Regions from separate parts of the Trinickia violacea genome, predicted to be linked through region 3. Evidence: predicted binding sites of a transcription regulator. Region 3 holds the regulator's gene; each other region holds the start of a gene.
The links. The regulator HrcA, encoded in region 3, represses chaperone genes, less so after heat shock. The targets are predictions, from matches to a motif close to TTAGCACTCNNNNNNNNNGAGTGCTAA.
Positions count from the first base shown of each region.

Region 1: groES (co-chaperone GroES) is a predicted target of HrcA. The motif match lies at 6,079-6,105, and genes of this name have one in related genera.
Region 2: rpoH (RNA polymerase sigma factor RpoH) is a predicted target of HrcA. The motif match lies at 5,018-5,044, and genes of this name have one in related genera.

Region 1 is NZ_CP040077.1:3,806,676-3,817,233, reverse strand. Features, by position in the region: gene FAZ95_RS17510 (chromate resistance protein ChrB domain-containing protein) at 1-589, opposite strand, end outside; gene FAZ95_RS39365 (hypothetical protein) at 1,134-1,277, shown strand; gene FAZ95_RS17505 (hypothetical protein) at 1,555-1,986, shown strand; gene FAZ95_RS17500 (hypothetical protein) at 2,212-2,772, shown strand; gene FAZ95_RS17490 (glycine zipper family protein) at 3,299-3,808, shown strand; gene FAZ95_RS17485 (NHL repeat-containing protein) at 4,274-5,434, opposite strand; gene groES (co-chaperone GroES) at 6,180-6,470, shown strand; gene groL (chaperonin GroEL) at 6,515-8,155, shown strand; gene FAZ95_RS17470 (hydroxymethylpyrimidine/phosphomethylpyrimidine kinase) at 8,287-9,150, opposite strand; gene FAZ95_RS17465 (rubredoxin) at 9,391-9,561, shown strand; gene FAZ95_RS17460 (hypothetical protein) at 9,783-10,558, shown strand, end outside.
Region 2 is NZ_CP040077.1:532,010-542,567, reverse strand. Features, by position in the region: gene FAZ95_RS02345 (fumarylacetoacetate hydrolase family protein) at 1-363, opposite strand, end outside; gene ybiB (DNA-binding protein YbiB) at 542-1,519, shown strand; gene leuA (2-isopropylmalate synthase) at 1,914-3,584, shown strand; gene FAZ95_RS02325 (nuclear transport factor 2 family protein) at 3,752-4,135, opposite strand; gene FAZ95_RS02320 (acyloxyacyl hydrolase) at 4,181-4,744, opposite strand; gene rpoH (RNA polymerase sigma factor RpoH) at 5,104-6,039, shown strand; gene cydP (cytochrome oxidase putative small subunit CydP) at 6,371-6,658, shown strand; gene FAZ95_RS02305 (cytochrome ubiquinol oxidase subunit I) at 6,645-8,240, shown strand; gene cydB (cytochrome d ubiquinol oxidase subunit II) at 8,275-9,411, shown strand; gene cydX (cytochrome bd-I oxidase subunit CydX) at 9,472-9,588, shown strand; gene nagE (N-acetylglucosamine-specific PTS transporter subunit IIBC) at 9,930-10,558, opposite strand, start outside.
Region 3 is NZ_CP040077.1:4,034,243-4,044,800, reverse strand. Features, by position in the region: gene glnE (bifunctional [glutamate--ammonia ligase]-adenylyl-L-tyrosine phosphorylase/[glutamate--ammonia-ligase] adenylyltransferase) at 1-853, shown strand, start outside; gene recN (DNA repair protein RecN) at 900-2,567, opposite strand; gene FAZ95_RS18445 (NAD kinase) at 2,582-3,484, opposite strand; gene hrcA (heat-inducible transcriptional repressor HrcA) at 3,688-4,707, shown strand; gene hemH (ferrochelatase) at 4,847-5,914, shown strand; gene FAZ95_RS18430 (RNA-binding S4 domain-containing protein) at 6,031-6,438, shown strand; gene FAZ95_RS39380 (hypothetical protein) at 6,410-6,571, opposite strand; gene grpE (nucleotide exchange factor GrpE) at 6,934-7,506, shown strand; gene dnaK (molecular chaperone DnaK) at 7,759-9,720, shown strand; gene dnaJ (molecular chaperone DnaJ) at 9,944-10,558, shown strand, end outside.

The DNA.
Region 1 (10,558 bases), 230 kb from region 3:
TTGCCACGCGGTCGACCCATGGGCGCCTGCGCGTTGCCCATGTGCGGTCCTGATAGTCGGTGATCGCTAACGATCGGATTGCACGGTCCGCCGCGTGCGGCTCTCCCGGCGACAGCACCGTGTCGACGTGCGCCACGAAATCCTGCCAGGCCACCCCGGCGCGAGTGGCTGCTTCACCTGGGAAATAGTCGATCGCGACGATGGTTTCGTAGTCCTTGCGCAGCCGCCGCAGCAGTTTCGTCAAATCGGCGGCGGACTGGTCGGAAACGGTCTTGCGAGCATCGGCAAGCGCGTGGATGAGCCCGTCGTACTCGTCGGCGCGATCGAACAGCGTGCGGAATTCCGCCTCCTGCGAGGCATCGAGGCTGGGCGCGCGCAGCAGATGAGCGGTGCCACCGCTTTCAGCAATGGCGGTGGCTAGCTCGCGCAGCATGCCTTCTCGTTCAGCGGTGTAAGGCAGCAGATAGATACCGTCCCGCAGAACGGCGCAGCCTTTGGCTTTAAGTGCGCGCCAGAAGCGCATGCGCGCCGTCGCGCTCTCGGTGGGAAGTGTCAGGACGAGGATCGACCAGGTCAGATAAACGTTCATGTAGAGTAAGCTACTCGCTTGTAGCATAGTCTACAAGTAAACCATCGAAGGCGGAATATCCTGGTGGCGAAGAACGTTTACCAGTTGTAGTCCTGCCACTCATCGGGCGGTGTGCTGCGCCGGCGTTGGTTGCCGAACTCGAAGGAACCCTACACCGAGCGCGCCGATCCTGCTGACTGCCGCACGGGTTTTGATGCCACGCGTTTGACGAGTGCGCACAAGGCGGAATGACGGAAACTTGGATCAACGAAGACTGCGGAGGCCTTCACGTTTTCGGCTCGGCAATTGTGTCTGGCGAAGTTCGAGCGACGGCACCCTCGACGCGAAATGCGCTACGGCGGGCGCCGACGCAATTAGCAAAGGCAACCCCGGCCTGTAGTTTGATGAATATGAGCGTCAAGAAGCGCCAGTGAGCAAACGAGTACTTCTGTTCTGGTTAACCTCGGTCTAGAAGCCGCGAAGGATGAATGCCTCACCGGCATATGACACATGAAGAGGCCCGCAGTCGGGCAATGGGCGTTAGTCGCGCCTACAGGAGACCAAAATGAATGCAATCAAGCTGTTAGTCGCCATCCTAATGGTTTTGGCGGTCACCTTTACGGCATCCCCTTCAAACGCGGGCACGCATGACAACAGTGCGGCGGCGGCTAGTAGCGCCAGCGAAAGCAGCAGTGGTGGCGGATATTGATCACTACGGGCACGTTGTAAGCCGCATGTCGTCGGGATTCGGACGCCAGCTGTCTGGAACGGACTCCTGACCAATGCGATTCGTGAGAAAAGTGCTGGAAGTTTAAGCCGTTGCTTGCGCGAGGGCGATGAGCGCGCGCGAGGATTGAGGAGCGCTAACGACCTCGTTCTGTCACACGCGGTAATGAATTTCCGCTTCACTGCCGGCGGACATGCAGGTCGCGCCGCGGTCTAAATTTCTAGCGGAGTCGTTCCGCAACATCAGATGAGGTCTTACCGTGCAGCACGTGATATTGCCCTCTTTGACAGGGGTGTTTGCAGCCGCGGTGTTGGGCGCCTGTACCGCGGTGCCTTACGACACGTCGATGTACTCCTGTGATCAGGAGTACATGATGACTAATCCTGCGGGCGCTGAATACTACTGTGGCCCCGACTATGGGTACCCTTACGGGGGAGGCTTTATCGGCTTTGTCGACATCGACCACTTTCACCATCACCACGATCATGACCATGACCATGACCATGACTTCGATTTTCATCGCGGCCATGACCATGACCACGACTTTCATCATGGCGGCGCTATAGCTGGCGGCTTGCGCGGCGGAGGGCGCGGCGAAGGCCACGGCGGCGGGCACGGCTCAAGCGGTTTCGGTAGCGACTTCCAACCGTCGGGAGCGAGCGGATCGCACGGAGGTGGTGTGCACAAATAAGCGGAATCACGCAACGGACAGCACCTCCCCAATCCTCCACTCGAACGCGCGGCCCTGGAACAAACCGGTGAGTGACATCGTTTACTCATCAGGCAACCACGTCCCGAGCGGCAAGCCGGTAAGGCAGCTATCCCCGCGGCGCGAGTTTGAGCAAGCACACCGATGTGCTAGGCGACGCCGCTGACACGACGTCGAAAACGTCGGGGTTTCATGTGACCATACATCATGGACAACCTGCTTCGTTTCGGGACATTGCTCGTCTGTCTCGGCTTAGCGGCGCCTGCGCTCGCGCAGACATACGACGAGCCACCCGTGCCGACCTACGGCGCGAATTGCCGCGCCGTCGTAGGGCAGGCGGAAATCGATGGCACGATGCAGCAGATGGTCGGACGCGCGTGCCTGCAGAGTGACGGTACTTGGCAGTTCGAGCAAAGCCAGGGTGGTAGCGTGCTGTGGTATCCGGTCGCGGCCTATCCCTATCCCGACCCGTGGTGGTGGGGGCCGCCGGTTTTCATCGGCGCGGGCGTGAGCTTGATCTTTGTCGATCGTTTTCATCATTTCCATCACTTTCACGACTTCGATCATTTCCATCAGATGGATCACGGCCATTTCGGTACGCCAATCGGAGCGGGCTTTCACCATGGCCCGTTTCCGGGTGGTAGTGTGCGCGGCTTCGGAGTTGTGCATGGCTTCAGTGGCGCGAGGGGATTCGGTGGTGCGAGGGGATTCGATGGGATGAGGGGATTCGGCGGCATGCATGGATTCGGCGGAATGCATCGACACTAGTCGAATCTGCATCCAGAAGCGCCTGCGGAAACCCTCGTGAGATCGTCTTATGGGACCGTTCAGAAACGCGGTACGCGGGCCGTCCGGCGGGCGGTAGTGCAGCCGGCGCGCTAAGCCGACAAAAACGTCGGCTCAGCGCTAACGGCAAACCCATCCATTCAGGAGTCCGTCGTGAAAAGCCGGAAGATTTTCGTCATGTTGGTGGCGCTGGCCGCCGCCTGTGCGTCAGGGTCGGCAGATGCCGGACGCGTCCGGGTCTTTGTCGGTGTGGGCGCCCCTTTCTTCTATCCGTTCGCTCCGTTCCCGTACTACTATCCGCCCGTCGTCGCCGTGCCGGTCGCTCCTGTGCGCTATGTCGAACAAGGGCAGTCGTCAGCCGGTCCGGGCCAACCCAGCGGCTCCTGGTACTACTGCGATGCATCCAGGGCCTACTACCCCTACGCGAAGCAGTGCCCTGGCGGGTGGCGAGAGGTGCCTTCGCAGCCCTCGTCTTCCCGTTGACGATCAACTGGATGTTCAAAGCGCCATGAAATATTCCAGGCTTTCCTTGCTTGCCTCGCTGGCTTGTGCCAGCGCGTGCTCCGTCCTGCCGACCGCTCCGAGCGTGATGGCGCTGCCCGGTACCGGAAAGACATTCGACCAGTTCCGAGCGGACGATGCCTCATGCCGGCAATATGCGTTCAGCCAGGTGGGCGGCGTGTCGACCAACCAGGCGGCAACAGCGAGCGCGGTGGGGAGCGCCGCCGTCGGAACCGCACTCGGCGCGGCTGCGGGCGCGGCGTTCAATGGAGGGACCGGCGCGGCCGTGGGCGCAGGCGCCGGCCTGCTCGTCGGGAGCGCGTTCGGGGTCGGCGCCGCACAAAGCTCAGCCTACAACGTGCAGCGCCGCTACGACTTTGCGTATGTCCAGTGCATGTATGCCGCGGGCAATCGGGTCCCGGTCCGCGGGCACATGATGGTTGCGCCCGCGGGGCGGCCCTATGTGCCGCCGCCCCCAAGCGTGCCTCCACCGCCACCGCCACCGCCGGCAAGTTGAGGCTGATAAGTGGGCTGGCATTCTGGAATCGGATTGCGACGAGTTCGCTCAGAACTCTATCGAGCACGGGGGAGGTTCCAATCAAGCAATGAACAACGATAGGGACCGGAGCGGGCGAGACTTGGCCGAGCGAGATTTACGGCTGCTATCGGCGTTTGCCGACAATGAATTGTCCGTCACGAAGTGCGCAGCCACGCTCATTTGGCTGAAGACGGACTCGGGGGCGGCCGAGCGCGTGGCCGATTACCGCGCGCAATAAGCCGCACTGACAGCAAGTCTCTTACAACGAAGGTCTAGCAAACCACGTTGTCACCGAGTCATGCGTAGTTGGCAATTGACTCGCCCGGCGACGGAGTCCGTCGCCGGGTCGTCTTCAACGAGTTTTCATCGTGTCTGGGCAGATAGGGCAGACAAGGTTCGGCGCTAATGCACGCCAGATACTGGTGGAACCGTCCTTCCCGAAGGTCAATTGCCACGCAATGTCCAGACAGTCGCCGAATTCGTGTTGTCGTTGACTGTCGCGAACTGTGACTGACCACTGCTGCTCAACCCGAATGCGAGGCCGAATGCGGAGCCTGGCGTCGGGTCGACCTGCATCTGCGCGACGAATTGCCCGTTGGGCGTAAACTCGACGATTTCGCTCGATTGGTTCGGGTCAGGATTGATCGCATCGCCATTCGATGTCACCAGATCTCCATTCGGCGCAAGCGCCAATGCCAGTGGCCCGCGAAGGTGATCATTATCCTGATAAATCACCGTTCCTGGACCGTTATCGTGCTTGCGCGCCGCAGCGCCCAAGATTGCGAACACCTTGTTGTCGGCGGTTGATGCGACGTAAAGCACGTCGTGGGCAGCGTCATAGGCCAGTCCCGTGGGGCCGAGAACGAGCGCGGCGGGATCGGGCCGGTGCATGTAGCCGGAGGCAATGATGCGCGAGCTATTCATCAAGAGCGTCGCGCCGCTCGTGCCAATGCTGATATTGATCCTTGCCACGGTTCCGTTCAGGACGTTCGAGACGAACGCGGTGACCTGCGACCCCTGATCGCTGATGACCGTCATGTCCCACGGACCGTCCAGGAGAGTTCGATCTTTCAGTTCGCTGAGAAGTCCGCCCTGCGGATTGATCACCAATAGCGAGCCGGTTGAGGTGATCGCGCCGTTTGTGGTCGGAAGATTGCCGACCAGCACAAAGCCGCTCTTGAGCACCGCGAGTGCGGTGGTGAGACCCAGATTTTGTCCCTGGAAGAAGGTTACCGGCTTGCTGTCGGTCACAAGCTTCACGATGGTCGTTCCCGTGCCTTGCTGGTTCGACGCGGCGTTGAAGTTGGACACCAGAACGTCCCCAGGCTGCAGCGCGCTGCCCGACGGCACGCCGCTGGGCACGAAAGCAATGCCGTACGGATTGAGATCAAGATTGGTTGGAACCGTCGAAGCGACTGTCGATGTCGGCGGAATAATCGGCTCCCCGCTAGCAATCGAGAATCCAAACGACAGCACGGCGAGGCCGATGCCGCTTATGGCGGCGCGCAGATGTACCGGGGTGAAGCGGAACGGGCGACGGGGTTTCGGTGGACGTAGGAGCGCGGTGGGTGATTCACGGGCAGACAACTGCGGCGAAGCTTTCATAGGGCACCTCCTTCCCTTGCGGACCACCCCAGCTGCTGGCGCGGCTGGGGAAAGCTCTGAGAGTCTGCAATTCTTCAACACGAAAAGCCGCTAGGACGTAAACGTGCGAGCGCCTCATTTATTCCGTTCCTGTCTGCGCGGAACCGCAGAAAACTGTCAGCGGGGTAAGGGTGCTCCAGAGCAGCCTGCGATAAGGTCTGCGTGCGCAGCATCTCGAACGGATCGGTGTTATGAAGCAGGACAAAGTTTGCTGACGTTCGCGCCAGCTTGTGCCCCACGCTTGACGAGCGACCGCCTTCTGCTGAAGCCGCTGCCAGTCTTCAGCCCCGCGAGGCCCGACTGACTCTGGAGGCTCTTGGCTGACTTGCAGAACTTCCATGAAATTTGTATGGGATCTGCGGGATTTCCCTATGTTTGGATCGGGGGGCTACCACGTGGCTCAAATCGTACGAGACTCGGCGCGCCTTCGCTTCTGCCGAGGTGCGAAAGCGTAAGGCGATAAATGTAACCATTTGATTTTATGTGATAAATTTTATCTCACGGGTTTCCGCTGCAGGCGCCGGGTTCCAAGTTAAGTGAACAAAGTTCCAAGTTAGGTGAATCTCGACACCCCGCCTTGAATTTGTCAAAACCCGTCCATATAATTAGCACTCGCTGCACGTGAGTGCTAACAAGATTTCCGCTTGGCCTTCTGCCGGGCGGGCTTACTCAGCGTTCTTCAGTCTCAATCTAGAGAGGAGTGTGTATGAACCTTCGTCCTTTGCACGATCGCGTCATCGTGAAGCGTTTGGATCAAGAAACCAAGACCGCATCGGGCATCGTGATCCCTGACGCAGCGGCTGAAAAGCCGGATCAAGGCGAAGTGCTCGCCGTCGGCCCCGGCAAGCGCGATGACAAGGGTGCGCAAATCGCCCTCGACGTGAAGGTTGGCGATCGCGTCCTGTTCGGCAAGTACGCTGGCCAGACCGTCAAGGTCGACGGCAACGAACTGCTCGTGATGCGCGAAGAAGACATCATGGCAGTCGTCCAGAAGTAACTTGCCCCGGTTCGTATTCTCAAAAGATTTCAAGGAGTTAGAAGATGGCAGCTAAAGACGTCGTATTCGGCGATTCCGCTCGTGCCAAGATGGTCGAGGGTGTGAACATTCTCGCCAACGCAGTGAAGGTCACGCTGGGTCCGAAGGGCCGCAACGTGGTGCTCGAGCGCAGCTTCGGCGGCCCGACGGTCACCAAGGACGGTGTGTCGGTCGCGAAGGAAATCGAGCTGAAGGACAAGCTCCAGAACATGGGCGCGCAAATGGTCAAGGAAGTGGCTTCCAAGACCAGCGACAACGCCGGCGACGGTACGACGACCGCTACGGTCCTCGCACAATCGATCGTTCGCGAAGGCATGAAGTACGTCGCATCGGGCATGAACCCGATGGACCTGAAGCGCGGCATCGACAAGGCCGTCACCGCAGCGATCGAAGAGCTGCGCAAGATCAGCAAGCCCTGCACGACCAACAAGGAAATCGCACAAGTCGGCGCGATCTCGGCGAACAGCGACACGTCGATCGGCGATCGCATCGCTGAAGCAATGGACAAGGTCGGCAAGGAAGGCGTGATCACGGTCGAAGACGGCAAGTCGCTGTCGGACGAGCTGGACGTCGTCGAAGGCATGCAATTCGACCGCGGCTACCTGTCGCCGTACTTCATCAACAACCCGGAAAAGCAAGTCGCCGTGCTCGAAAACCCGTTCGTGCTGCTGCACGACAAGAAGGTTTCGAACATCCGTGATCTGCTGCCGGTGCTCGAGCAAGTCGCGAAGGCTGGCCGTCCGCTGCTGATCATCGCAGAAGACGTCGAAGGCGAAGCGCTGGCTACGCTCGTGGTCAACAACATCCGCGGCATCCTGAAGACCGTTGCGGTCAAGGCTCCGGGCTTCGGCGATCGTCGCAAGGCGATGCTCGAAGACATCGCGATCCTGACGGGCGGCCAAGTGATCGCCGAAGAAACCGGTCTCACGCTCGAGAAGGCATCGCTGGCTGAACTGGGCCAAGCGAAGCGCATCGAAGTGGGCAAGGAAAACACGACGATCATCGACGGCGCTGGCGAAGCGAAGAACATCGAAGCGCGCGTGAAGCAAGTTCGCACGCAAATCGAAGAAGCGACGTCGGATTACGACCGTGAAAAGCTGCAAGAGCGCGTGGCCAAGCTGGCCGGCGGTGTGGCAGTGATCAAGGTCGGCGCTGCGACCGAAGTCGAAATGAAGGAAAAGAAGGCACGTGTCGAAGACGCACTGCACGCCACGCGCGCAGCCGTTGAAGAAGGCATCGTGGCAGGCGGCGGCGTTGCGCTGATCCGCGCTCGCTCGGCAATCGTCGGCCTGAAGGGCGCGAACGCCGACCAAGACGCCGGCATCAAGATCGTGCTGCGCGCGATGGAAGAGCCGCTGCGTCAGATCGTGATCAACGGCGGCGAAGAAGCCAGCGTCGTGGTGGCAGCAGTTGCAGCAGGCAAGGGCAACTTCGGCTACAACGCAGCCACCGGCCAATACGTCGACCTGGTCGAAGACGGCGTCGTGGACCCGACGAAGGTCACGCGCACCGCGCTGCAAAACGCGGCATCGGTGGCAGGCCTGCTGCTGACGACCGACGCAGCCGTTACCGAGCTGCCGAAGGAAGATGCTCCGATGCCTGGCGGCATGCCCGGCGGCATGGGCGGCATGGGCATGGACATGTAAATTCCGTGTCGGGCCGCGCTCGCGGCCCGGCTGGAAATGCATGGAGGGGCGCGTCGCGAGGCGCGTACCCTCAAAGAAAAACCCGCAGCGATGCGGGTTTTTTTACGTCTGTACGTTACGTGCGAGTGCGCTCAATGCCGAGCTTCGCCCGGTGGCGCATCAGGCTCGCTGGCAGGCGGCGTTTGCTCATCCTCGTCGTTGCGCGCCCAGAAGAAACGGTCCGGCAGATACGCGCCCATCCCAGGGCGGAACGCGTTGCGCGCCGCCTGATACAGGTATTCCTGCGCTTCGCGCGCCGCTTCCGCCGGCTCCTGGCCATTCGCGAGCAATGCCGCGATCGCTGCGCCGAGCGTGTCGGTGATGCCCATGATGCGATGGGGTGGGCGATCCCACATGTCCTGCCGCAATTGGCCGTCTTCGGAGAAGAGCGTGTTGACGAGCCGGTGCGTGCCGGTCTCGGTCGACAAGATGTATTCGGCGCCTTGCGACAGCAGGTGAGAGATCGCCGCGTCGAGCGTCGGCGTATCGGCATCGCCGTCCGGTTGAGCGAGCGCGAGCAGCGTGGCGTGATCGGCGATGAGCAGCGTGGTTTGCGGCGCGAGCAAATCGGCGATCGATTCGCGCAGTTCGTCGGCTGCGAGCACGTGCTCGTCGTCAAGCGTGAAATCGGGGGCGAGGATCAGCGGGATGTCGTCATAGTCGGCGACGACTTCGGCGATCGCGCTCACCACCTCGGCACGCGTCGCGGCCCCGATTTTGAACGCGGCGATCGGCATGTCTTCCAGCAGCATCCGCGCTTGCGTCGCGACCGTATCGGGATCGAGGCCAGTGACTTCGTCGCAGCTCGCCGAATCGCGCACCGTGTAGCCGGTGAGCACGGAGACACCGTGGCAGCCCATGCTCGCCAGCGTCAGCAGGTCGGCTTGCAAGCCGGAACCGCCGGTCGGGTCGGACAGGCCAAAGGTAAGGACGATCGGAAGGGTCTCGCTGGACATGAACGGTGTGGAAGAAGGGTAGATCTCGCCATGGACCTGCGGTGTTAAGCGGGCACATAGCGTGCGGGTGGCTCAATTATGCGGCTTAATTTGCGTGCTGCGCCGTTTTTTCCGTATTTGATCCTGATCGCCCGAGTCGAACGCGCCAGGCCCGTTAGGGGCTGGATTGCTAGCGAGCCGGGCGCCAAAACGGTACCATCATGGCTCTTTGATCAACGGATTTTTCGACGCGGCATAAGAATGGAATATAGAAGCTGGATGTGCCTGATTTGCGGCTGGATTTACGACGAAGAAGCCGGCTTGCCGGAAGAAGGCATTGCCCCGGGCACGCGCTGGGAAGACGTTCCGATCAACTGGACGTGTCCTGAATGCGGCGCGCGCAAGGAAGACTTCGAGATGGTCCAGATCTGATCGGTTCGGCGCCAAGCGGCGGCCGGGCGCATACGTTGTGCGCGCCCCCCGTCAAGCGCTGATGCTTTCGCATTTTCGCCGCAGCTGTTCGTTTCACCATCGAGGCGGTCTGCTGGAGAGTCGATTCCGCAGGCCGTATCCGTCAAACCGCGTCGCCGCACGGCACGTCAGCTTGTCCGCGCCACGAAGGCGCGGTCCGAGAGTGGTCGTATCGCATGCCTATGACACAGGGTTCCGCCGTTCCCGCGAGTTTCGAAGCGCTGCCGAATCCGCGCGGCGCGGCGGTGCGCGCGGCCGAGACGGCGCTGATCGACGCGCAACGCGGATTCAGCGCGCACGCTGACATCACCGCCCCGCTGATCCACGCGGCCGCGGCGCTGCGCCAGGCCGGCTGGCACGCGGCCCAGCGTTTTGCCGACACGCTCGTGCTCGCGTCGCCGTTTGCCGGCGGCGACTTCGCGCGGCGCTTCGGCATCGCGCTCTATGACTTTCAGGCGGCAATCGAGCGGCGCAATCTGCGCGAGCTCGCGTGTTCCGCGACCCTGTTCGATCACTACCGCGAGCTGAGCGTGCGCCTCGCGCAGCATACGCACGCGTTCGAAGTCGCCTACGAAGACCTCGCGCTCGCCCACCGGCCGATCCCGCCGGCAACGTTGCGGGCGGTGCCCGCGCAACGGCTTGCGCTCTTGAGGGCGAGCTACGAGGCCGCGCTGCTCTTCATATTGCGCGGCCACTCGGCGGCGCAAAGCGCGCTCGACGAAATCGAGGCGTGCATGGCCGAGCTCGCGGGCCCCGATCCCTACGATGTCTGGCGTTTGGCTGCCGGCTGTTCGAAGGCGTTGCGCGCGAGCGGCCGGGCCGAGTCGGGCGCTGGCGACGCCAAGCGCTTCTACGCGCGCTGCAATCTGCTCCTCGCCGACCAGGCGCGCGGCATTGCGATGGCGCCGCGATCGTTCGTGCGCGCGTCGCTTGCGATCCTGTGGCGCGACTACGCGCT
Region 2 (10,558 bases), 1.3 Mb from region 3:
TTGCAGATCGCGCCGCGTCATGTCGATGCCGAGGGCATAGCCATAGATGTGCTCGAGCGCCCGCTCGGCCGCAATATCCTTGCCCGCCTTGCCGATCGCCGCCACGAGCTCCATCTCGTAGTGGACGTTTTTCGATTGCGGCGGATACGGAAACTCGCCTGTCGCGCCAGGCGCGACATACAGCACCGCGTCGGCCGGCTTGCTGAAGAAGAACGGCGGCTCGCGGTCGGGGTCGTGACCCATCTCGCGCGCGTGCGCCTCATAGTTGCGGCCGACGCAATAGATGCGGCGCACCGCGAATTGCTCGCTGGACCCAGCGATCGGCACCGCGACTACCGGCGCGGGCGCAAACACGTAGCTCATTCCGTTCTCCGTCGTTCTTGAGTAAGAAGCGCCGCACGAACGGCGGCGAAAGAGGAAGTTTATAACTATCGTGCGAGTGCGTTGTGAGCATGCGATACTCGACCCACTTCCCGCATAGCGCCACATAGCAGTGGCCGGACTCGCAAACTCCGCCGGCCGCCCTGCCGTTTCTTTCCCGATGACCGATACCGCCGACACCGCTCTCACCGCCCCCTTTCCGTGCGCCCGCTTCATCAAGGAGATCGGCCGCGGACCGAACGGCGCGCGGGCGCTGTCGACCGAGGACACCTACGCGCTCTACAGCGCGATGCTCGATGGCCGCGTGTCGGACCTCGAGCTCGGTGCGATCCTGCTCGCCTATCGCGTGAAGGGCGAAAGCGCCGACGAGCTGGCCGCGATGCTGGCCGCCGCGCACGCGTCGTTCGAGCCGGTGCACGTACACGACAGCAAGCATGTCGCCGTCTCGATTCCAAGCTACAACGGTGCGCGCAAACAGCCGAACCTCGTGCCGCTGCTCGCGCTCTTGCTTGCACGCGAAGGCGTGCCGGTGCTCGTGCATGGCGTCACTGCCGACCCGGGCCGCGTCACGAGCGCCGAGATTTTTGCGCAGCTCGGCATCGAGCCCGCGCGCACGCATGGCGAGATCGAAGATGCGGTCGCGCGCCGCCGCGTCGCGTTCGCGCCGATCGCGACGCTCGCGCCGAAGCTCGCTCGTCTGCTTGCGTTGCGCCAGATCATGGGCGTGCGCAACTCGACGCATACGCTCGTCAAGATTCTCCAGCCCTTCGCCCCAGCCGGGCTGCGGCTCGTGAACTACACGCATCCGCCCTATCGCGAAAGCCTCACCAAGCTATTCAGCGGACATCCGGAGGCGGCAACCGGCGGCGCACTGCTCGCGCGCGGCACGGAAGGCGAGGCGGTGGCCGATACGCGCCGGCAAGTGCAGATCGACTGGCTGCACGACGGCGTCTGCGAAATGCTCGTCGCGCCGGAGCGCTCATCGTCCGACGCCCCCGAAGTCGACCTGCCCGAAGCGCGCGATGCGGCGACGACGGCGGTGTGGATCGAATCGGTGCTGCGCGGCGAAACGCCGGTTCCGTCGGCCGTCGCCAAGCAAATCGACGTGATCGCGGGCGTCGCGAAACGCGGCGATTGAACACACGCCGGCTCACCCCGGAAATTTTTTACGACGAATCAAAGGATTGACACACTGCAGCACGCTGACATAAAGTGGCTGCACTATGTGTTCCCTCCAGAACTCCCTCCGAATTACTTCCGGCCGCCTAGCGCGGTCGCTATCGCTACGTCTAGCGTAAGCCAGGCGTAGCGCCGCGCGCCTCCTGCGCGGTCCTCCCAGCAGTTTCTCCGCAGTTTCCGTTTCACCCCAAACGCAGTCCCTTTACAACCTGTAGTCGTCAGCATTCGGCCGAATACCGTTCGGACGGATCGCGAGACCCACCGCCGCGCAACGCTGTTGCGACGCACCGGCCGAGTCAGCCAGCCGCTCGACCCGCCGCCTCCCGCAGACGACCCGACGAACGAGGCTCACCATGCTCCGCAACCCTGCCGAAAAGTACCGTCCGTTCCCGTCCGTGCGCTTGACCGGCCGAAAATGGCCGAGCCGAACGATCGAGCGCGCGCCGATTTGGATGAGCACCGATTTGCGCGACGGGAACCAATCACTGATCGAACCGATGACCATCCCGCAGAAGCTCGAATTCTTCGAGATGCTCGTCGCCATAGGCTTCAAGGAAATCGAGGTCGGTTTCCCCTCCGCATCGCAGACCGACTTCGATTTCGTGCGCAAGCTGATCGAGGAAAAGCGCATTCCCGACGACGTCACGATCGAAGTGCTCGTGCAATCGCGCGAAGACTTGATCGCGCGCACGTTCGAGGCGCTCGAAGGCGTGCCGCGTGCGATCGTCCACCTCTACAACGCGATCTGCCCGTCGTTCCGCCGCATCGTGTTCAACGCGTCGAAGGACGAGGTGAAGGCGCTGGCCGTCGAGGGCACGCGGCTTATCAAGGAACAGGCGGCCAAGCGCCCCGGCACCCACTGGATCTACCAATACTCGCCGGAGACGTTCAGCATGACCGAGCTGCCGTTTGCGCGCGAGGTCTGCGACGCGGTCGCGCAAGTCTGGCGCCCGACGCTTGATCACAAGATGATCGTCAATCTCCCCGCGACGGTCGAAGCCGCGACACCGAACGTGTTCGCCGACCAGATCGAATGGATGGACCGCAACCTCGGCTATCGCGACAGCATCGTGCTGTCGGTGCATCCGCACAACGATCGCGGCACGGCCGTGGCCGCCGCTGAGGTCGCGCTGCTCGCGGGCGCCGACCGTATCGAAGGGTGCCTCTTCGGCAACGGCGAGCGCACGGGCAACGTCGACCTCGTCACGCTCGCGATGAATCTCTACACGCAAGGCATCGACCCGGGCCTCGACTTCTCCGATATCGACGCCGTGCGCCGCGTCGTCGAACGCTGCAACCAGATTCCGGTGCATCCGCGTCATCCGTACGCGGGCGACCTCGTCTTCACCGCGTTCTCGGGCTCGCATCAGGACGCGATCCGCAAAGGCTTCGCGCAGCAAAAGCCCGACGCGATGTGGGAATTGCCCTATCTCCCGATCGACCCCGCCGATCTCGGCCGCAGCTACGACGCCGTGATTCGCGTCAACAGCCAGTCCGGCAAGGGTGGCACCACGTATCTGCTCGAGCGCGGCATGGGTTTCACGCCGCCGCGCCGCGTGCAGATCGAGTTCAGCCACGCCGTGCAAGACATGGCGGATCGGTCGGGTGAAGAAGTGTCGGGCGATGCGATCTGCGCGCTGTTTGCGCGCGAGTATTTCGACACGCGCGGCCCGGCCGCGCGCGTCGGCGCAGCGGCCGTGCATTGGCAGCATCGCGAGATCGCCGGCGCGGCGCAGCATGGCACGAGCGTCGACGGTGAGGCGCGCGCTCGGGCGATCGCGAGCGCGATGGCAACGGCCGCGGGCCAGGCTATCGAGGTGTCGTCGTACGAGAGCATGACGGCGGCGGATGGGCGCACGGCGGTGTTCGTCGGGTGCCGCGTCGGGGAGCAAGCGGTGCGCTATGGCGTCGGCGTGCATGAAGACGCCATGACCGCCATCGCCGACGCCGTCATCAGCGCCGTGAATCGCGCCGGCCGGCGCCCCGGCGAGTGGCATTCCGGCGACGAACGAGCCGCAGCGTAATTACAGAGTCATCCAGCAAGACAGGCGGCAAGCGGTGCGATACATCCCGGCGGCGTGACATGCCGCCGGGATGAAATTGGATTGGGGATGCGCAAAACGCCCCAGTCAGCGATCCAACTGGCAAAGCGGTCCAGAAGACCGCTTTTCGAGCGAACTCACACTCCGGGTTACTCGACAGCGCACCGCGTGGCCTGCCACGCGACAAGCCGCCACTGCCCATCCTGCTGCGTCTGAATCGACGTATAGGCGATCGGAAACAGCAGCGCCCCATTGTTCGCTTCCATTTCGATCAGCGCGCGCCCCGTCACCACGCACGTTTCGCGGCCGACCACCACGACATCCTGCGATTGGACTTCAATCTGCCGATAGCGGCGACGGCCCGCCGTGATGGCGTCGATGAACTGCTGCTTCGTCTCGCGCTTTCCGTTCGTATGAACGAAGCTCACGCTCTCCGAGAGCAACTCTTCAAGCAACTGCCCGTTGCCGTCGACCATCGCACGAAACCGGTCGCGCTCCAGCCCGCGAATCGCCTCGATCACTTTTGCCGCCATCGCTCAGCTCCCATACCTCGAGGCGCCGCTCAGCGGGCACGCTCGTCAGAAGTTGTATTGCAGATAAATCTGGCTGAAATTTATACCAGGATTGGGCTGTTTGATATCGGCGTTGGAAATGTGCTGAAAACGAAACCCGGCCAAGTACTGCTGGCGGCTGCCGAACTGAGCGCCGATGCCGACCATGTCCGCGAACTGGAACGACGTCGAGAGCGTGTAGTTGCTGGAAATGGTCGGATGCGACAGGAATCGCACGCCGACGCCCACCTCGAAAAACGGCCGGATCGCACCGGAATCCTTAATGAAGCGGAACACGGGCGTCGCGCCGAATGCGTAGATGTTGCTGTTGATGTTCGCGCCGTCCGCGTGCCAATACTCGACGTGCGCTTCGCCGACCACCGTGAAGTGGTAGCCGCCGATGTACCACCAGGTCAGGTTCGGGTCCCAGACGAATCCGAGATCGGCTTTCTTCACATCGTGGTCAGCGATCCCGCCCCCGATTTGCACGCCGAACTGGTCGGCGGACGCGGCGGAGCATGCGCCGCAAAGGGTCAGAAGTACGGCTCCCTTGAGCGCCAACGCGCCTCGCCAGGGCTTTCTTTTTTTCATCGAACACTCCAACTAATTAGTTGAACATGCGTTCCGAGGGATATTGCGGCGACGGTTTCCAATGGAAATCGATCTTATGTTACGGGAGATTCCTGGCATGCGTCATTTTGAGAATAAAATTCCTTCAAAGCCGAAAAAACAGTAGCTTTTGCCGCGACGTCAAACGATCCTCACCCAATTTGCACGAGGCACTCCAGGCCACAATCGGGTGTAACATCAGCTATCAAATTTAATTTTCGATAGGAACTCGGACAACCCTACTCGCTCTAAGTATTAGCACTCGGTGACCCGGAGTGCTAACATCCACCGTGGAGTCTTTTCTGAGTAAGCATTTGTCTGATTCCAAAGGAGTTTCGCCAGTGAGCAACGCAATGACCCTTCCGAGCATGTTGAGCCCGGCGCCTGCCAAGGCCGATTCGGCAGGTGCGCTGACGCTCGCGCAATCCTCGATGCTGCCCGGCCAGCTCGGCAACATCGACGCCTATATCCAGGCCGTCAACCGGATTCCCATGCTGACCGCTGCGGAAGAGCGTCAGTTCGCCACCGAATTCCGCGAGCAAAACAATCTCGAGTCGGCGCGCCGGCTCGTTCTGTCGCACCTGCGGCTCGTCGTGTCGATCGCCCGCAACTATCTGGGCTACGGCCTGCCGCACGCCGACTTGATCCAGGAAGGCAACATCGGGCTGATGAAGGCAGTAAAGCGCTTCGATCCCGAACAGAATGTGCGCCTCGTCTCGTATGCGATGCACTGGATCAAGGCTGAGATTCACGAATACATCCTGCGCAATTGGCGCATGGTGAAAGTCGCCACGACCAAGGCGCAGCGCAAGCTGTTCTTCAACCTCCGCAGCCATAAGCAAGGCTTGAACTCGCTCACGCCGGAAGAAATCGAAGGGCTCGCCAAAGAGCTCAACGTGAAGCGCGAGGAAGTCACGGAAATGGAAACGCGGCTTTCGGGCGGCGACATCGCGCTCGAAGGGCAAGTCGAGGACGGCGAGGAATCGTTCGCGCCGATCGCCTATCTGGCCGACTCGCACAACGAGCCGACCACCGTGCTTGCCGCGCAACAGCGCGACAAGCTGCAGACGGACGGCATCGCCCAAGCGCTCGAATCGCTCGACGCGCGCAGCCGCCGCATCATCGAGGCGCGCTGGCTAAACGTCGAAGACGACGGTTCGGGCGGCTCGACGCTGCACGAGCTGGCCGACGAATTCGGCGTTTCGGCTGAGCGCATTCGTCAGATCGAAGCGAGCGCAATGAAGAAAATGCGCGCGGCGCTGACTGCATACTCATAATCCACCGGGGCGCCGGATCAGGCGTGCTTCCGGTTCGAGGGTAGAGAGCCCGCCGTCTTCCGACGGCGGGCTTTTTTTCGTCTGTCTCTTGCTCTACCACAGGAAGCCTTTGCTCTGCGACAACAATCCCCGAAAAAACCGCAGCAACCATGAAAGCTTCGCGACCGTTTGTCGCATCTGCCCCCTAAGGGTTATCCTCCGCATACCGTAATATTTCCCAAGGGTTTAGCCGAATCTGTCAGTGAACATATCTCGTCCGGTTTAAAAAGAATGCGAGCGGCGTTAGGCAATTCCGATTGAAAAGGCAATGCAGCATCGTCCCTAAACAATCATGACCACCACACTCTCCAATCAAAATCCGCCGCATGGAGCGCGTCCGCCCACGCCGAAACGTGGCATCAGGGCACGCATCGCCGCCTGGGTGCATGGCCCAACGCTCGCACGCGACATCACCGTCGTGCTCGCGATCAAGTTCGTGCTCCTGATGGCGCTCAAATACGCTTTCTTCAATCACCCGCAGGCGGAGCACATGTCGATGTCTCCCGCCGCAGTCGCACAGGCGCTGCTCGCCGTGCCGGCGTCCCCTTCGTCCCAAGGAGCTCAACATGCTCAGCAGTGAAGTCGTCGACCTGTCGCGGCTGCAGTTCGCCATCACGGCGCTGTATCACTTTCTGTTCGTGCCGCTGACGCTCGGCCTTTCCTGGCTGCTCGTCATCATGGAAGCGGTCTACGTGATGACCGGCAAGCAGATCTATAAGGACATGACCCAGTTTTGGGGCAAGCTCTTCGGGATCAACTTCGCGATGGGCGTCGTCACCGGCCTCACGCTCGAATTCCAGTTCGGCACGAACTGGTCGTACTACTCGCACTACGTCGGCGATATCTTCGGCGTGCCGCTCGCCGTCGAAGGGCTGATGGCCTTCTTCCTCGAGTCGACCTTCGTCGGCCTGTTCTTCTTCGGCTGGAACCGGCTGTCGAGAGTCCAGCACTTGATCGTCACCTTTCTCGTGGCGCTCGGCTCCAACCTCTCGGCGCTGTGGATTCTCGTCGCCAATGGCTGGATGAACAATCCGGTCGGCGCCGAGTTCAACTACGAAACGATGCGGATGGAGCTCACGAGTCTCTTCCAGGTGGTGTTCAATCCGGTCGCACAGGTGAAGTTCGTGCACACGGTGTCGGCGGGCTATGTGACGGCTTCGATGTTCGTGCTCGGCATCTCGTCGTGGTATCTGCTCAAGAAGCGCGACACCCAGTTCGCGCTCCGCTCGTTCGCGATCGCCGCGGGCTTCGGCTTGGCGTCGACGCTGTGCGTGATCGTGCTTGGCGACGAATCGGGCTACAACACCGGTGAAGTGCAGAAGGTCAAGCTCGCCGCGATCGAATCCGAATGGGAAACCGTGCCCGCGCCGGCGGCGTTCACGGTGATCGGCATCCCCAATCAGGAGGCGCAGCGCACCGATTACGCGATCCGGATTCCGTACGCGCTCGGGATCATCGCGACGCGTTCGCTCGATGAGCAAGTGATCGGCCTCAAGGACCTGATCGCGGACCACGAAGGCCGCATCAAGAACGGGATGATCGCGTACGGCGCGCTGCAGAAGATCAAGGAAGGTGATACGACCGACGCCACGCGCGCCACCTTCGACAAGTACAAGGACGACCTCGGCTTCGGCCTGATGCTCAAGCAGTTCACAGCGAACGTGACGGACGCGACGCCGGATCAAATCCAAGAGGCCGCGAAGAAGACGATTCCGCCTGTGGCGCCCGTGTTCTTCTCGTTCCGCATCATGGTCGGCCTGGGGATGCTGTTCCTCGCGACGTTCATCGCCGCGTTCTGGTTCTGCGCGCGGCGCACGCTGCTGCAGGAAAACAAGCGCTGGTTCCTGCGCTGGGCCGTGTGGGCGATTCCGCTGCCTTGGCTCGCCGCGGAATTCGGCTGGGTGGTGGCCGAGCTCGGCCGTCAGCCGTGGACGATCGCCGGCATTCTGCCGACCCACTTGTCCGCGTCGAGCCTTGCCCCCAGTGACTTGTATCTGAGCATTGCCGGCTTCGTGGTGTTCTACACGGCGCTCTTCATCGTGGAGATCACGCTGATGTTCAAGTACGCGCGCCTCGGCCCGTCGTCGCTGCATACGGGGCGCTACCACCACGAACTCAGCGAGCACGATCGCGCGGCACTCTCGGGCCGCACCACGGCGTAACGCGTCACGCGTCTAACCAAGGGAAAGAATCATCATGGATTACGCAACCCTCAAGCTGATCTGGTGGGCGCTGATCGGCGTGCTGCTGATCGGCTTCGCGCTCACCGACGGTTTCGACATGGGCGCCGCGATATTGCTGCCCTTCATCGCCAAGACGGATGAGGAACGGCGCATCGTCGTGAATACGGTCGGCGCGACCTGGGAAGGCAATCAGGTATGGCTCATCACCGCCGGCGGCGCGATGTTTGCCGCTTGGCCGCTCGTCTACGCGGCGTCGTTCTCGGGCTTTTACTTCGCGATGCTGCTCGTGCTGTTCTCGCTGTTCCTGCGGCCCGTCGGCTTCGACTACCGCAGCAAGCGCGCCGATCCGCGCTGGCGCAGCGCGTGGGACTGGGCACTCTTCATCGGCGGCTTCGTGCCGGCGCTCGTGTTCGGCGTCGCGTTCGGCAATCTGCTCCAAGGCGTGCCGTTTTCGTTCGACAACGACTTGCGCGTCACGTATCACGGTGGCTTCTTCGCGTTGCTCAATCCGTTCGCGGTGCTGTGCGGGCTCGTGAGCGTCGCGATGCTGGTGGCGCACGGCGCGGCGTTCGTGAAGCTGAAGAGCGACGGCGCGATTGCGCGGCGCGCCTCTGTCGCGCTGCGCATTGCGTCGCTCGCGGCGGTCGTGTTCTTCATGATCGCCGGCGTGCTGGTGGCGACGGTCATCGGCGGCTATGAGATCACGAACCCGGCGCCGCTCGATGCCGTCGCGAACCCGCTCCTCAAAAATGCCGAAGCCGGCGCAGGCATGTGGCTCGTGAACTACGCGCACTATCCGTGGATGATCGTCGCGCCGGTCGCCGGCATCGTGGGCGGTCTGTTCGCGCTCGTGCTCGCCGGCTCGCGCCTCGAAAAGACCGCGTTCATCTCAACCGGGCTCATGATCACCGGCGTGATTTTGACGGCGGGCTTCTCGATGTTTCCGTTCATCATGCCGTCGTCGCTCGATCCGAAGAGCAGCCTCACGGTGTGGGATTCGACGTCGAGCCATCTGACGCTCGAGATCATGCTCGGCGCGGTGATCGTGTTCCTGCCGATCGTGCTGCTCTACACCGGCTGGGTGTATCGCGTGATGCGCGGCAAGGTCACGCATCAGGCACTCGAGCAGAACAAGCATTCGATGTATTGAGACCGCAGCGCGCAGCCCCGCGCCGCGCGCGCCGGACATCAGATCAAAGAGGAGTGGATCATGTGGTACTTCAGCTGGATTCTCGGCATTGGCGTGGCGCTGGCGTTCGGCGTCATCAACGTGATGTGGCTCGAATCGGAGCAAGGTAGCGAGCCTTCCAAACGCAAGGTGAAATGACGTATCGGCCTTTCCGGACAGAACGCGCGTAGCAGCATCGAGGCGTCGTTATCGTCTTAGCAATAAAAAGCCCTCGTATTTGACGAGGGCTTTTTTCTTCATGCCGTGAAAATCCGCCATCGGTTAATCTAAAACAACAAGCTCGGCTAATTCAGCCACTGATATTCCAGCGATTCGACCGCTATTTCATCGATTAAATCGCGCGAAAATCGCGTTAATCCGGCCTCGCTGAAAATCCGCCGATATCGCGCGGAAACAACAAGGGCGTTCTACCCGGCAAGCCAACCGCCGCGCAGAACGCCCCCTTTTCGCTCCCGCCCGAGGGCGGCTGGCGGATCACATTACGCCGGCTGAGGCGCGGCGCCACCCGTCGACGGCAGGCGCGCCGTCAGGTGCTCCTCATAGCGCTTTGCCGCTTGGCCGCAGACGATGTGGAATGTATCGGCCGACACCCACGCCACATCGAGCGACGCGAGGCGCGAACGGTCGACTGCCGACGGATCGCGCACGACGACGCGCAGGCGCGTCGACGCCACCGCGTCGAGCGACACGACGTTCGTCGCGCCGCCGAACACCGCGAGCCAGCGCGCCGGTTCCGGATCGAGCGGGCCCGCCTCCGACGACGCCACCGGCACCGCCGCAGTTGCCGCCTTGGCACCGCCCGCCACGGTCGCACCGGCGTCGCCGCTGCCGATCGCCGCACGAATTTCGTCGGCGATGATGTCCGCCTCCGGTCCGATGATCACCTGCACCGCATTCGCGCCGCGCTTGAGCACGCCGCGCGCGCCGATCGTCTTCAACTCCGCTTCCGAGACCTTGTCCGCATAGGCCACCTGCAGACGCAGACGCGTCGTGCAAGCATCGACGAGCGTCAGGTTCGCCGCGCCGCCGAGCGCCGCGATATAGCGTTGAGCGCGCGGCACGGCGGCACCGGCTGCCGGCGCAACGAAGCCGCCCGAAGCGAACGATT
Region 3 (10,558 bases):
CGATTCGGTGCTCGACGTGACGATCGAAGCCGTCTGGAAGCACTTGGCGAAGCGCCATCGCGAGGTGCCGCGCTTCGCCGTGATCGCCTACGGCAAGCTCGGCGGCAAGGAACTGGGCTACGCGTCCGATCTCGATCTGATCTTCCTCTACGACGACCCGGACGACGCAGCCGCCGACGTCTATGCCACCTTCACGCGACGCCTCATCACGTGGCTCACGACGGCGACCGGCGCGGGCACGCTGTTCGACGTCGACCTGCGCTTGCGGCCGAACGGCGAATCGGGCCTCCTGATCACCGACCTCGACGCGTTCCGCCGCTACCAATTGCGCGAGGGCGACGCGGCGAACACCGCGTGGGTCTGGGAGCATCAAGCGCTGACGCGCGCGCGCTTTTGCGCGGGCGATGCCGAAATCGGCGCGCAATTCGAGGCGATCCGCGAGCAGGTGCTGACGACGCCGCGCGAAGCCGCGCCGCTCTCCGCGGAGATCGTCGCGATGCGCGAACGGGTGCATGCAGGTCACCCGAACCGCACCGAATTGTTCGACCTGAAGCACGATCGCGGCGGGATGGTCGATATCGAGTTCATCGTCCAGTACTGGGTGCTGCTGCACGCGCAACGGCATCCGGAGATGATCCGCAACACCGGCAATATCGCGCTATTGCGCGAGGTGTCGCGCTTTGGGCTGATGAGCCCGGAAGAGGCGGAGACCGTGGGCGGCGCGTACCGGACGTATCGGAAGATGCAGCACAAGCTGCGTCTGGACGGGATGGAGACTGCGCGGGTCGTGCCGGAGCGCGTCGCCGACGAGAAGGCGGCGGTGTTGCGGCTTTGGCAGCGGGTGTTTGGCTGAACGGGGCGGCGCGCGGTCTTTGCGAGCGCGACGCCTCTAGGTTGTACTAAGCCGTCAGCATTTCCTTCGCGTGCTTGCGCGTCGTGGCGGTGATTTCTAGGCCGCCGAGCATCCGCGCGACTTCCTCGATGCGGCTGGCTTTGTCGAGCGGCGAGACGGTGCTGACCGTGCCGCCGTTGCTATCGGCGGCCTTGGCCACTTGGAAATGATGGTCGCCGCGCGCCGCGACTTGCGGCAAGTGCGTGACGCACAGGACCTGCCGGTCGTGGCCGAGCTGATGCAATAGGCGTCCGACCACTTCGGCGACGCCTCCGCCGATGCCGGTATCGACTTCGTCGAAAATCAGCGTCGGCGTTGGGCTCGCGGTGCTCGCGATCACCGCGAGCGCGAGACTGATACGCGCCAGTTCGCCGCCGGACGCCACTTTCGCGAGCGGCCTCAGCGGCACGCCCGCGTGGCCGGCGACGCGAAACTCGATTTGCTCCAGGCCATGGGCGCCGCCTTCGGTCAGCGCCACGAGCGCGACCTCGAAGCTGCCGCCGGCCATCGACAATTCCTGCATCCCCGTCGTCACTGCCGCGCCGAGCGCCTTCGCCGCCTTCGCGCGTGCTTTCGACAACGCCTTCGCTTCGACGAGATAGGCTTCCTTCGCCTTGGCTTCGGAAGCGCGCAGTCCGTCCAGATCGGCGGCGGCGTCGAGCGCCGCCAACTGCGCGCGGCGGGCTTCGTGTTCTTCAGGCAGCGTCTCGGGCTGCAGGCGGAATTTACGCGCGATCGAATGCAGCGCGTCGAGCCGCTTGTCGACTTGCGCGAGGCGGTCCGGATCGAGCTCCAGCCTTTGCGCGTAGTGCGTGAGCGAGTAGGCCGCCTCCCGCAATTGGATTTCGGCCGGTTCGAGCGACGCCAGGGCGTCGTTGAGCGCCGGATCGATCTCGGCGAGATCGCGCAGCTTCGACACGATCGAGCCGAGCTGGGCGACCATCGCATCGTCCGATTCGGACAGCGCGTTGAGCGCGCCCTGAACGCCTTCGATCAGGTTCGCCGAATGCGATAGCCGGCGGTGTTCGGCGCCGATCTCTTCCCATTCGCCCGGCTGCGGCGCGAGCTTGTCGAGTTCGGCGAGCTGCCACGCGAGCCGCTCACGCTCCAGTTGCAGTTCGCGGTCGCGCGTTTGCGCCAGTTCGACCGCGTGCGCGGCGTCGCGCCATCCCCGGTGTGCGCGCATGACGCCGGCTGCCGCGGCGGTGAGCCCGGCGTGGGTGTCGAACAAGTCGCGCTGCGCGTCCGGACGCATCAGCAACTGATGCGCGTGCTGGCCATGAATATCGACGAGCATTTCGCCGACTTCGCGCAACTGCGTGAGCGTGGCCGGCGTGCCGTTGATGAAGGCGCGCGAGCGTCCATTCGCATCGACGACCCGGCGCAGCAGCACGCAGTCCTCGCTGTCGCCGTCGCCGCTATCGCTGAGCGCTTGCTCTTCGAGCCAGCGCTCGACCTGCTCGTGGGTGGCGAATTCGGCGGTGATGTCGGCGCGGCTCTGGCCGGTGCGCACGACGCTCGCGTCGGCGCGGGCGCCGAGCGTCAGCGCGAGCGCGTCGATCAGGATCGATTTGCCGGCGCCCGTTTCACCTGAGAAAACAGTAAAACCGCGATCGAATTCGAGATCGAGCGCGGCGACGATGACGAAGTCGCGTATCGAGAGGTGGCGGAGCATGGAGGGTCGTGGAGTTACTCGAGCGAGTCGTTGTCGAGCGACGGGTGCTCGTTCCAGTGCAGCTTCTTTCTGAGCGTCGCGTAGTAGCTGTAGCCGACCGGATGCAGGACTGGCACGGTATGGCGCGAACGGCGCACGTCGATCGTATCGTTGAGCTCGAGCGCGGTGAACGATTGCATGTCGAAGTTCACGTTGACGTCGCGACCCGCGATGATCTGGATGCTGACCTTGCTGTCGTCGGGCAGCACGATCGGCCGGTTGGACAGCGCGTGCGGCGCGATCGGCACGAGCACGATGCCGCCCAGCTGCGGATGCAGGATCGGCCCTTGCGACGACAGCGCGTAGGCGGTCGAACCGGTCGGCGTTGCGACGATCAGCCCGTCCGAGCGCTGGTTGTACATGAAGCGGCCGTCCACCGAGACGTGCAATTCCGCCATGCCGGAAAAGCCGCTGCGGTTCACGACCACGTCGTTGAACGCGAGCGCGTGGTAGATCGGCTCGCCGTTGCGCATGATCCTCGACTCGAGCAGCGAGCGCTCTTCCCGCTCGAAGCTGCCTGCGAGCATCTGCGGGACGACTTGCTGCATGTCGGCCGCGGCGATATCGGTGATGAAGCCGAGCCGCCCATGGTTGATGCCGATCAGCGGCGTCCTGTACGGCGCCAGCTGCCGGCCGAGGCCCAGCATCGTGCCGTCGCCGCCGAGCACGACGGCCACGTCCGCGCGCGCGCCGATCTCCGCGGGGGTGAGCGCCGGATAGCCTGTCACGCCGATATCGCGCGCCGTCTCCGCTTCGAAGACGACCTCCAGCCCGCGCTTTGCGATGCACGCGGCGAGCGCCATCAGCGGCTCGCTGATGGCCGGTGTGTTGCTGCGCCCGACGAGCGCAACGGTCTTGAACTGGCTGCCAATTTCCATGCCGGCATTACACCATAGGTGCGGATTGAAAAGAACCGTCGTCGCGCGTCTCTTGGGGGCCGGTTATGCGTGTCGCGTGTGCGATCGGCATCGATTTGTCGCTAGAATGGTGACGCCCTGATGACATTTTAGGCGTCCGAGCGGTTACGGCGCGGAGGCTACGCGCTCGCGGGGCAGCCGCCGTTAAGCTAAAATTTTGCGTCATGTTAGATCCACGCGCACAAACCCTCCTCAAGACGCTGGTCGAGCGATACATCGCCGAAGGTCAGCCGGTCGGCTCGCGCACGTTGTCGCGCTATTCCGGGCTCGAGCTGAGCCCGGCGACGATCCGCAACGTGATGTCGGACCTCGAGGAGCTGGGTCTCGTGATCAGCCCGCACACCTCGGCGGGCCGGATTCCGACGCCGCGCGGCTACCGCCTGTTCGTCGACACGATGCTGACCATCGAGTCGGCGGCCGAGGAAGAGGCCGTCACCCAGACGGTCAAGACCACGCTGCAGGCGGGCGAGCCGCAAAAGGTGGTCGCCGCCGCCGCGAGCGTGCTGTCGAACCTGTCGCAGTTCGCGGGTGTCGTGCTGACGCCGCGGCGCAGCCACGTGTTCAAGCAGATCGAGTTCATGCGCTTGTCCGACAAGCGCATCTTGCTCATCATCGTGACGCCCGAAGGCGACGTGCAGAACCGCATCATGGCGACGCAGCGCGACTACTCGCCGTCGCAGCTCACGGAAGCGTCCAATTACATCAACGCCCATTTCGCGGGCCTCTCGTTCGACGACGTGCGCCGGCGCCTGCGCGAAGAGATCGACCAGCTGCGCGGCGACATGACGACGCTGATGCACGCGGCCGTTACCGCAAGCACGGACGAGACGGACACCGGCGAGACGGTGCTGATTTCCGGCGAGCGCAACCTGCTCGAAGTGGCGGACCTGTCGTCCGACATGGCGCGGCTGCGCAAGCTGTTCGACGTTTTCGATCAAAAGACGAGCCTCCTTCAGTTGCTCGACGTGTCGAGCCACGCGCAAGGCGTGCAGATTTTCATCGGCGGCGAATCGAATCTCGTGCCGATCGAGCAAATGAGCGTCGTGACGGCTCCGTACGAGGTGAACGGCAAGATCGTCGGCACGCTCGGCGTGATCGGGCCGACGCGGATGGCCTATAACCGCGTGATTCCGATCGTCGACATCACCGCGCGCCTGCTTTCGATGGCGCTCAGCCAGCAGTAGTGTCCTCGCGCCGAGGCGCGCTGCCAATCGGCCGAAAGGCCGAGTATGCGCGGCAAACCTCGCCGCTATAATGGTCCGGATCTGAACCGATGCTTTGCCGCCAGCCTCAACGGGCCGAGCGCGCCTTTGCTTGTTGCCTATGCGTTTTGACCTCGAGCTGCCGTCGCAGCCTGCCGCGTCGCACCGTGTCGCCGTGCTGCTGATCAATCTCGGCACGCCCGATGCGCCGACGCCGTCCGCGGTGCGCCGCTATCTCGCGCAGTTTCTGTCCGACCCGCGCGTCGTCGAAATCCCGTCGCTCGTCTGGCAAGCCATTCTGCGTCTGGCCATCCTGCCGTCGCGGGGGCGTGCGTCCGCGAAGAAATATGCGGCTGTCTGGATGCCGGAAGGTTCGCCGCTGCGCGTTTATACCGAAAAGCAGGTGGAAGCGCTGCGCCAGTTGCTGAACGTGAACGAGTATCACGTGATCGTCGAATACGCGATGCGCTACGGCACGCCGGGTATTCCCGCCATGCTCAACCAGCTCAAGCTCGCGGGTGCCGAACGCGTGCTCTTGATGCCGATGTACCCGCAGTACTCGTCGTCCACCACGGCGACGGCGTTCGACGACGCCTTCGCCGCGCTGAAGCGCATGCGCAATCAGCCGGAAATTCGCACGGTGCGCCACTACGCCGATCATCCCGCGTACATCCGCTCGCTTGCCGAGCAGGTGCGCCAATATTGGGCGGCGCACGGCAGTCCGGATTTCCCGGCCGGCGACAAGCTGGTGTTGAGCTTTCATGGCGTCCCGAAGCGCACGCTCGATCTCGGCGACCCGTACCACGATCAATGCCAGCAAACCGCGGCGCTGCTGACGGCCGAACTCGGTCTGACCCCGGTGGAATGCCGGGTGACGTTCCAATCGCGTTTCGGCCGCGCCGAATGGCTGCAGCCCTACACGGCGCCGACGCTGAAGGAATTGGGCGCCGCCGGCGTGCGGCGCGCGGACGTCTTTTGTCCGGGCTTCACCGCCGATTGCCTCGAGACGATCGAAGAGATCGGCCTCGAGGTGCGCGACGAATTCCTGCACGCGGGCGGAAAGGAGTTTCACCGTATTCCGTGCCTGAATGCGTCGCCGGCGTGGATCGCCGCCCTTGGCGAGATTGTTGCGCAGAACCTCCAGGGGTGGCCGGTCTACGCGTCGTCGCCGTTGAGCGCGGTGATGTAGCGCGACGTGTCGAAAAGCGGCGGAGCGGACAGGCCGTCCACATCGATCGAACTTCCTTGCCGGCGCGGATTGCCGCACCGGCTTGTTTCCGGCGCGGCGGCGCCCAGATGAGTCTTATGAACTACAAGATCTCGACCGAACCCGGCGCACGATTGCGCATCGACAAGTGGCTTTGGGCCGCGCGGTTCTTCAAGACGCGTTCGCTCGCCGCGGACGCCGTGGAAAAGGGCCGAGTCCGTATCGGCGGCGTGTCCGTCAAGCCGGCCAAGGACGTGCGGGTAGGCGATCTCGTCGAAATCGACATCGAGCGGATCGTTTGGCAGGTTCAGGTGTTGGGGATCTGCGAAGTGCGCGGGCCGGCGAGCGTCGCGCAGACGCTTTATGCGGAGACGGCGGATAGCCAGGAAAAGCGCGCAGCCGAACTCGAGCGGCGCAAGACGTTCCGGGAGCCGGCCGCCGCGTTGCACGGCAGGCCGACGAAGCGCGACCGCCGTGTCATCGACAAATTTTCAGGTGGGGATTGAACAACTGTTCGAACGTGGCGTGCGCGCTGCCATATTCGGTCGTGTTGTCGTTGACGGCCCCGGACATACAGATGGTGGTGGTTCCCGCGATGAGTACCAACGCGACCACCGCTATTGCAAAGGTCAGTTTCACGGTACTCCCCCTGGGAAAGCGATTCGGAAACGGGCGATTCAGCGGTTTAACGGCTTGTGGCAGGTTAGGGTTAACGTGCCTTTTTCTCGATCCTTCTGGGAAGTTTAGGGCAAACCCGAATAGTGCTCAATGTGGATGTGATAGCGAACCGGAAATCAATGTAACGGCCTATTTCGGGTGCCCGGCGCCGGTGCAGAAAGTTGCTGGGAAGCCCTTGAAATCGTCCTCTCAGCCCTTATTTGCAGCCGCGACACGCAATGATCATGTTGCGCCCTTACAACACACTATGGCGGCAAAACGGTGCCTGACAGATCCCGCACCGTCGCGCCTCGGATTCACTCTTCTAGACGACTTTCAGCGACATGGAAAACACGCAAGACAATCCATCGACTCAGAACTCCAAGACGGCCGACGAGGCCGTGCACGAGGCAGCCGAAAACGTGACGCCTGAAACCGCCGCCGAGCAGGCCGCGCCGCAGGCCAGCCCCGAGGCCGCGCTGGCGGACGCCCAGGCCAAGATCGTCGAACTGCAGGAGAGCTTCCTGCGCGCCAAGGCGGAAACCGAAAACGTGCGCCGCCGTGCGCACGAGGAAGTGCAGAAGGCTCACAAGTTCGCCATCGAGAGCTTTGCCGAGCGCCTGTTGCCGGTGATGGACAGTCTCGAAGCCGCGCTCGCCGATTCGACGGGCGATTTGACGAAGGTCCGCGAAGGCGTCGATCTCACGCTGCGCCAGCTGGCGAGCGCGATGGAAAAGGGGCGCGTCGTGGTGGTGAACCCGGTCGGCGAGAAGTTCGATCCGCATCGCCACCAGGCCATTTCGATGGTGCCGGCCGAGCAGGAGCCGAACACCGTCGTCGCCGTGCTGCAGAAGGGTTACGTGATCGCTGACCGCGTCCTGCGTCCGGCGCTCGTGACCGTCGCGCAGCCGAAATAAGCGGCGTTCGTGCATCTGTCCCCGTTTGTCGCGAATGGGTTCCGCATGGGGCAGATCCCTGTCGATGCCCGGCGTGAGAAAATGCGCGCCCTTGCCGTCAGCGATTGAAAAAAATTAAAGACCGCATCGCATTCAGGGTCTTGAAAACGATGCAGGCGCACTTATGTTGAGTGCAGGTTTGAATTTCGGGCGGCGAGCCTTACCAGACAAGGCTCGCCCCAAAGCGATCAAAAGTTAGGAGATTAGGAAAAAATGGGCAAAATCATCGGTATCGACCTCGGCACCACGAACTCTTGCGTGGCGCTGATGGAAGGCAATCAGGTCAAGGTGATCGAAAACTCGGAAGGCGCTCGCACGACGCCGTCGATCATCGCCTACATGGACGACAACGAAATCCTCGTTGGCGCGCCTGCGAAACGCCAGTCGGTGACCAATCCGAAGAACACGCTGTTCGCGGTGAAGCGCCTGATCGGCCGCCGTTTCGAAGAGAAGGAAGTCCAGAAGGACATCGGCCTGATGCCGTACAAGATCATCAAGGCTGACAACGGCGACGCCTGGATCGAAGCGCACGACCAGAAGCTCGCGCCGCCGCAAATCTCGGCGGAAGTGCTGCGCAAGATGAAGAAGACCGCTGAAGACTACCTCGGCGAGCCGGTCACCGAAGCTGTGATCACGGTTCCCGCGTACTTCAACGACAGCCAGCGCCAGGCCACCAAGGATGCAGGCCGCATCGCCGGTCTCGAAGTGAAGCGGATCATCAACGAGCCGACGGCGGCAGCGCTCGCGTTCGGTCTCGACAAGGCCGAAAAGGGCGACCGCAAGATCGCGGTGTATGACCTCGGCGGCGGCACGTTCGACATTTCGATCATCGAAATCGCGGACGTGGACGGCGAAATGCAGTTCGAAGTGCTGTCGACGAACGGCGATACGTTCCTGGGCGGTGAAGACTTCGACCAGCGCATCATCGATTACATCATCGGCGAGTTCAAGAAAGAGCAGGGCGTCGATCTTTCCAAGGATGTGCTCGCGCTGCAGCGCCTGAAGGAAGCGGCGGAAAAGGCAAAGATCGAGCTGTCGTCGAGCCAGCAGACCGAAATCAACCTGCCGTACATCACGGCGGATGCGTCGGGTCCGAAGCACTTGAACCTGAAGATCACGCGCGCCAAGCTCGAAGCGCTCGTCGAAGAGCTGATCACGCGCACGGTCGAGCCGTGCAAGATCGCGATCAAGGACGCGGGCGTGAAGGTCAGCGAGATCGATGACGTTATCCTGGTCGGCGGCATGACGCGTATGCCGAAGGTGCAGGAGACGGTGAAGGAGTTCTTCGGCAAGGAGCCGCGCCGCGACGTGAACCCGGACGAAGCCGTGGCCGTGGGCGCCGCGATTCAGGGCCAGGTGCTGTCGGGCGACCGCAAGGACGTGCTGCTGCTCGACGTGACCCCGCTGTCGCTCGGCATCGAAACGCTCGGCGGCGTGATGACGAAGATGATCAACAAGAACACCACGATCCCGACGAAGCACTCGCAGGTGTATTCGACCGCCGACGACAACCAGGGCGCGGTGACGATCAAGGTGTTCCAGGGCGAGCGCGAGATGGCGGCTGGCAACAAGCTGCTCGGCGAGTTCAACCTCGAAGGCATTCCGCCCGCACCGCGCGGCGTGCCGCAGATCGAAGTGACCTTCGACATCGACGCAAACGGCATTCTGCACGTCGGCGCGAAGGACAAGGCGACCGGCAAGGAAAACCGCATCACCATCAAGGCGAACTCGGGCTTGTCGGAAGCCGAGATCGAGAAGATGGTGAAGGACGCCGAGGCGAACGCGGAAGAAGATCACAAGCTGCGTGAGCTGGCTGACGCGCGCAACCAGGGCGATGCGCTCGTGCACAGCACGAAGAAGGCGCTGACCGAGTACGGCGACAAGATCGACGCGTCGGACAAGGAAAAGATCGAAGCTGCGTTGAAGGAGCTCGAAGAGACGCTCAAGAGCAACACCAGCGACAAGGCGGCGATCGAAGCCAAGATCGAAGCGGTGGCGACGGCTTCGCAGAAGCTCGGCGAAAAGATGTACGCCGACATGCAAGCGGCTCAAGGCGCGGCAGCAGGCGCGGCGGGTGCGGCAGGCGCATCGGCCGGCGCGGGCAACGGCGGTGCTTCGGCTCAGCCGGAAGACGACGTGGTCGATGCCGAGTTCAAGGAAGTGAAGAAGGACTGAGGCATCAGTCACATCAAGATGGCGGCCGGCGCTCGAGCGAGTTTCCGGCCGCGATGATCGCGCCTGGCGAACCTTTTGGGTTCGCCGGGCACATTTGTTTTATGGAGGGCGGCGCTTTTTTGCCGGATGGGCCGGTAACGAGAGAGCCGTCAGACGAGTCGCGAGACTCCACAGCATGCGAAAGGAGCGGCCGCGCGAGGTGTGCGGCCGGCGTTGAACCGACATGGCGAAACGGGATTACTACGAGGTTCTGGGCGTCGCGAAGAACGCGAGCGACGACGAGATCAAGAAGGCTTATCGCAAGCTCGCGATGAAGTACCACCCCGACCGCAATCCGGACAACAAGGGTGCGGAAGAGCATTTCAAAGAGGTGAAGGAAGCCTATGAAATGCTGTCGGACTCGCAAAAGCGCACGGCTTACGACCAGTACGGCCATGCCGGGGTCGACCCGAACATGGGAGCGGCGGGCGCACAGGGCTTCGGCGGATTTGCCGACGCGTTCGGCGATATCTTCGGCGACATCTTCGGCCAGGCCGCCGGCGGCGCTGCGCGCGGCGGCCGGGGCGGCCCGCAGGTCTATCGCGGCGCGGACCTGCGCTACAGCATGGAGATCACGCTCGAGCAGGCCGCGCACGGCTACGACACGCAGATTCGCGTGCCGAGCTGGGTGTCGTGCGAAGTCTGTCACGGCTCCGGCGCGAAGCCCGGTACGAAACCCGAAACCTGCCCGACCTGTCACGGCGCCGGCGCGGTCCGGATGTCGCAAGGCTTTTTCAGCATCCAGCAGACCTGCCCGAAGTGTCACGGCAGCGGCTCCTACATCCCCGAGCCGTGCGCG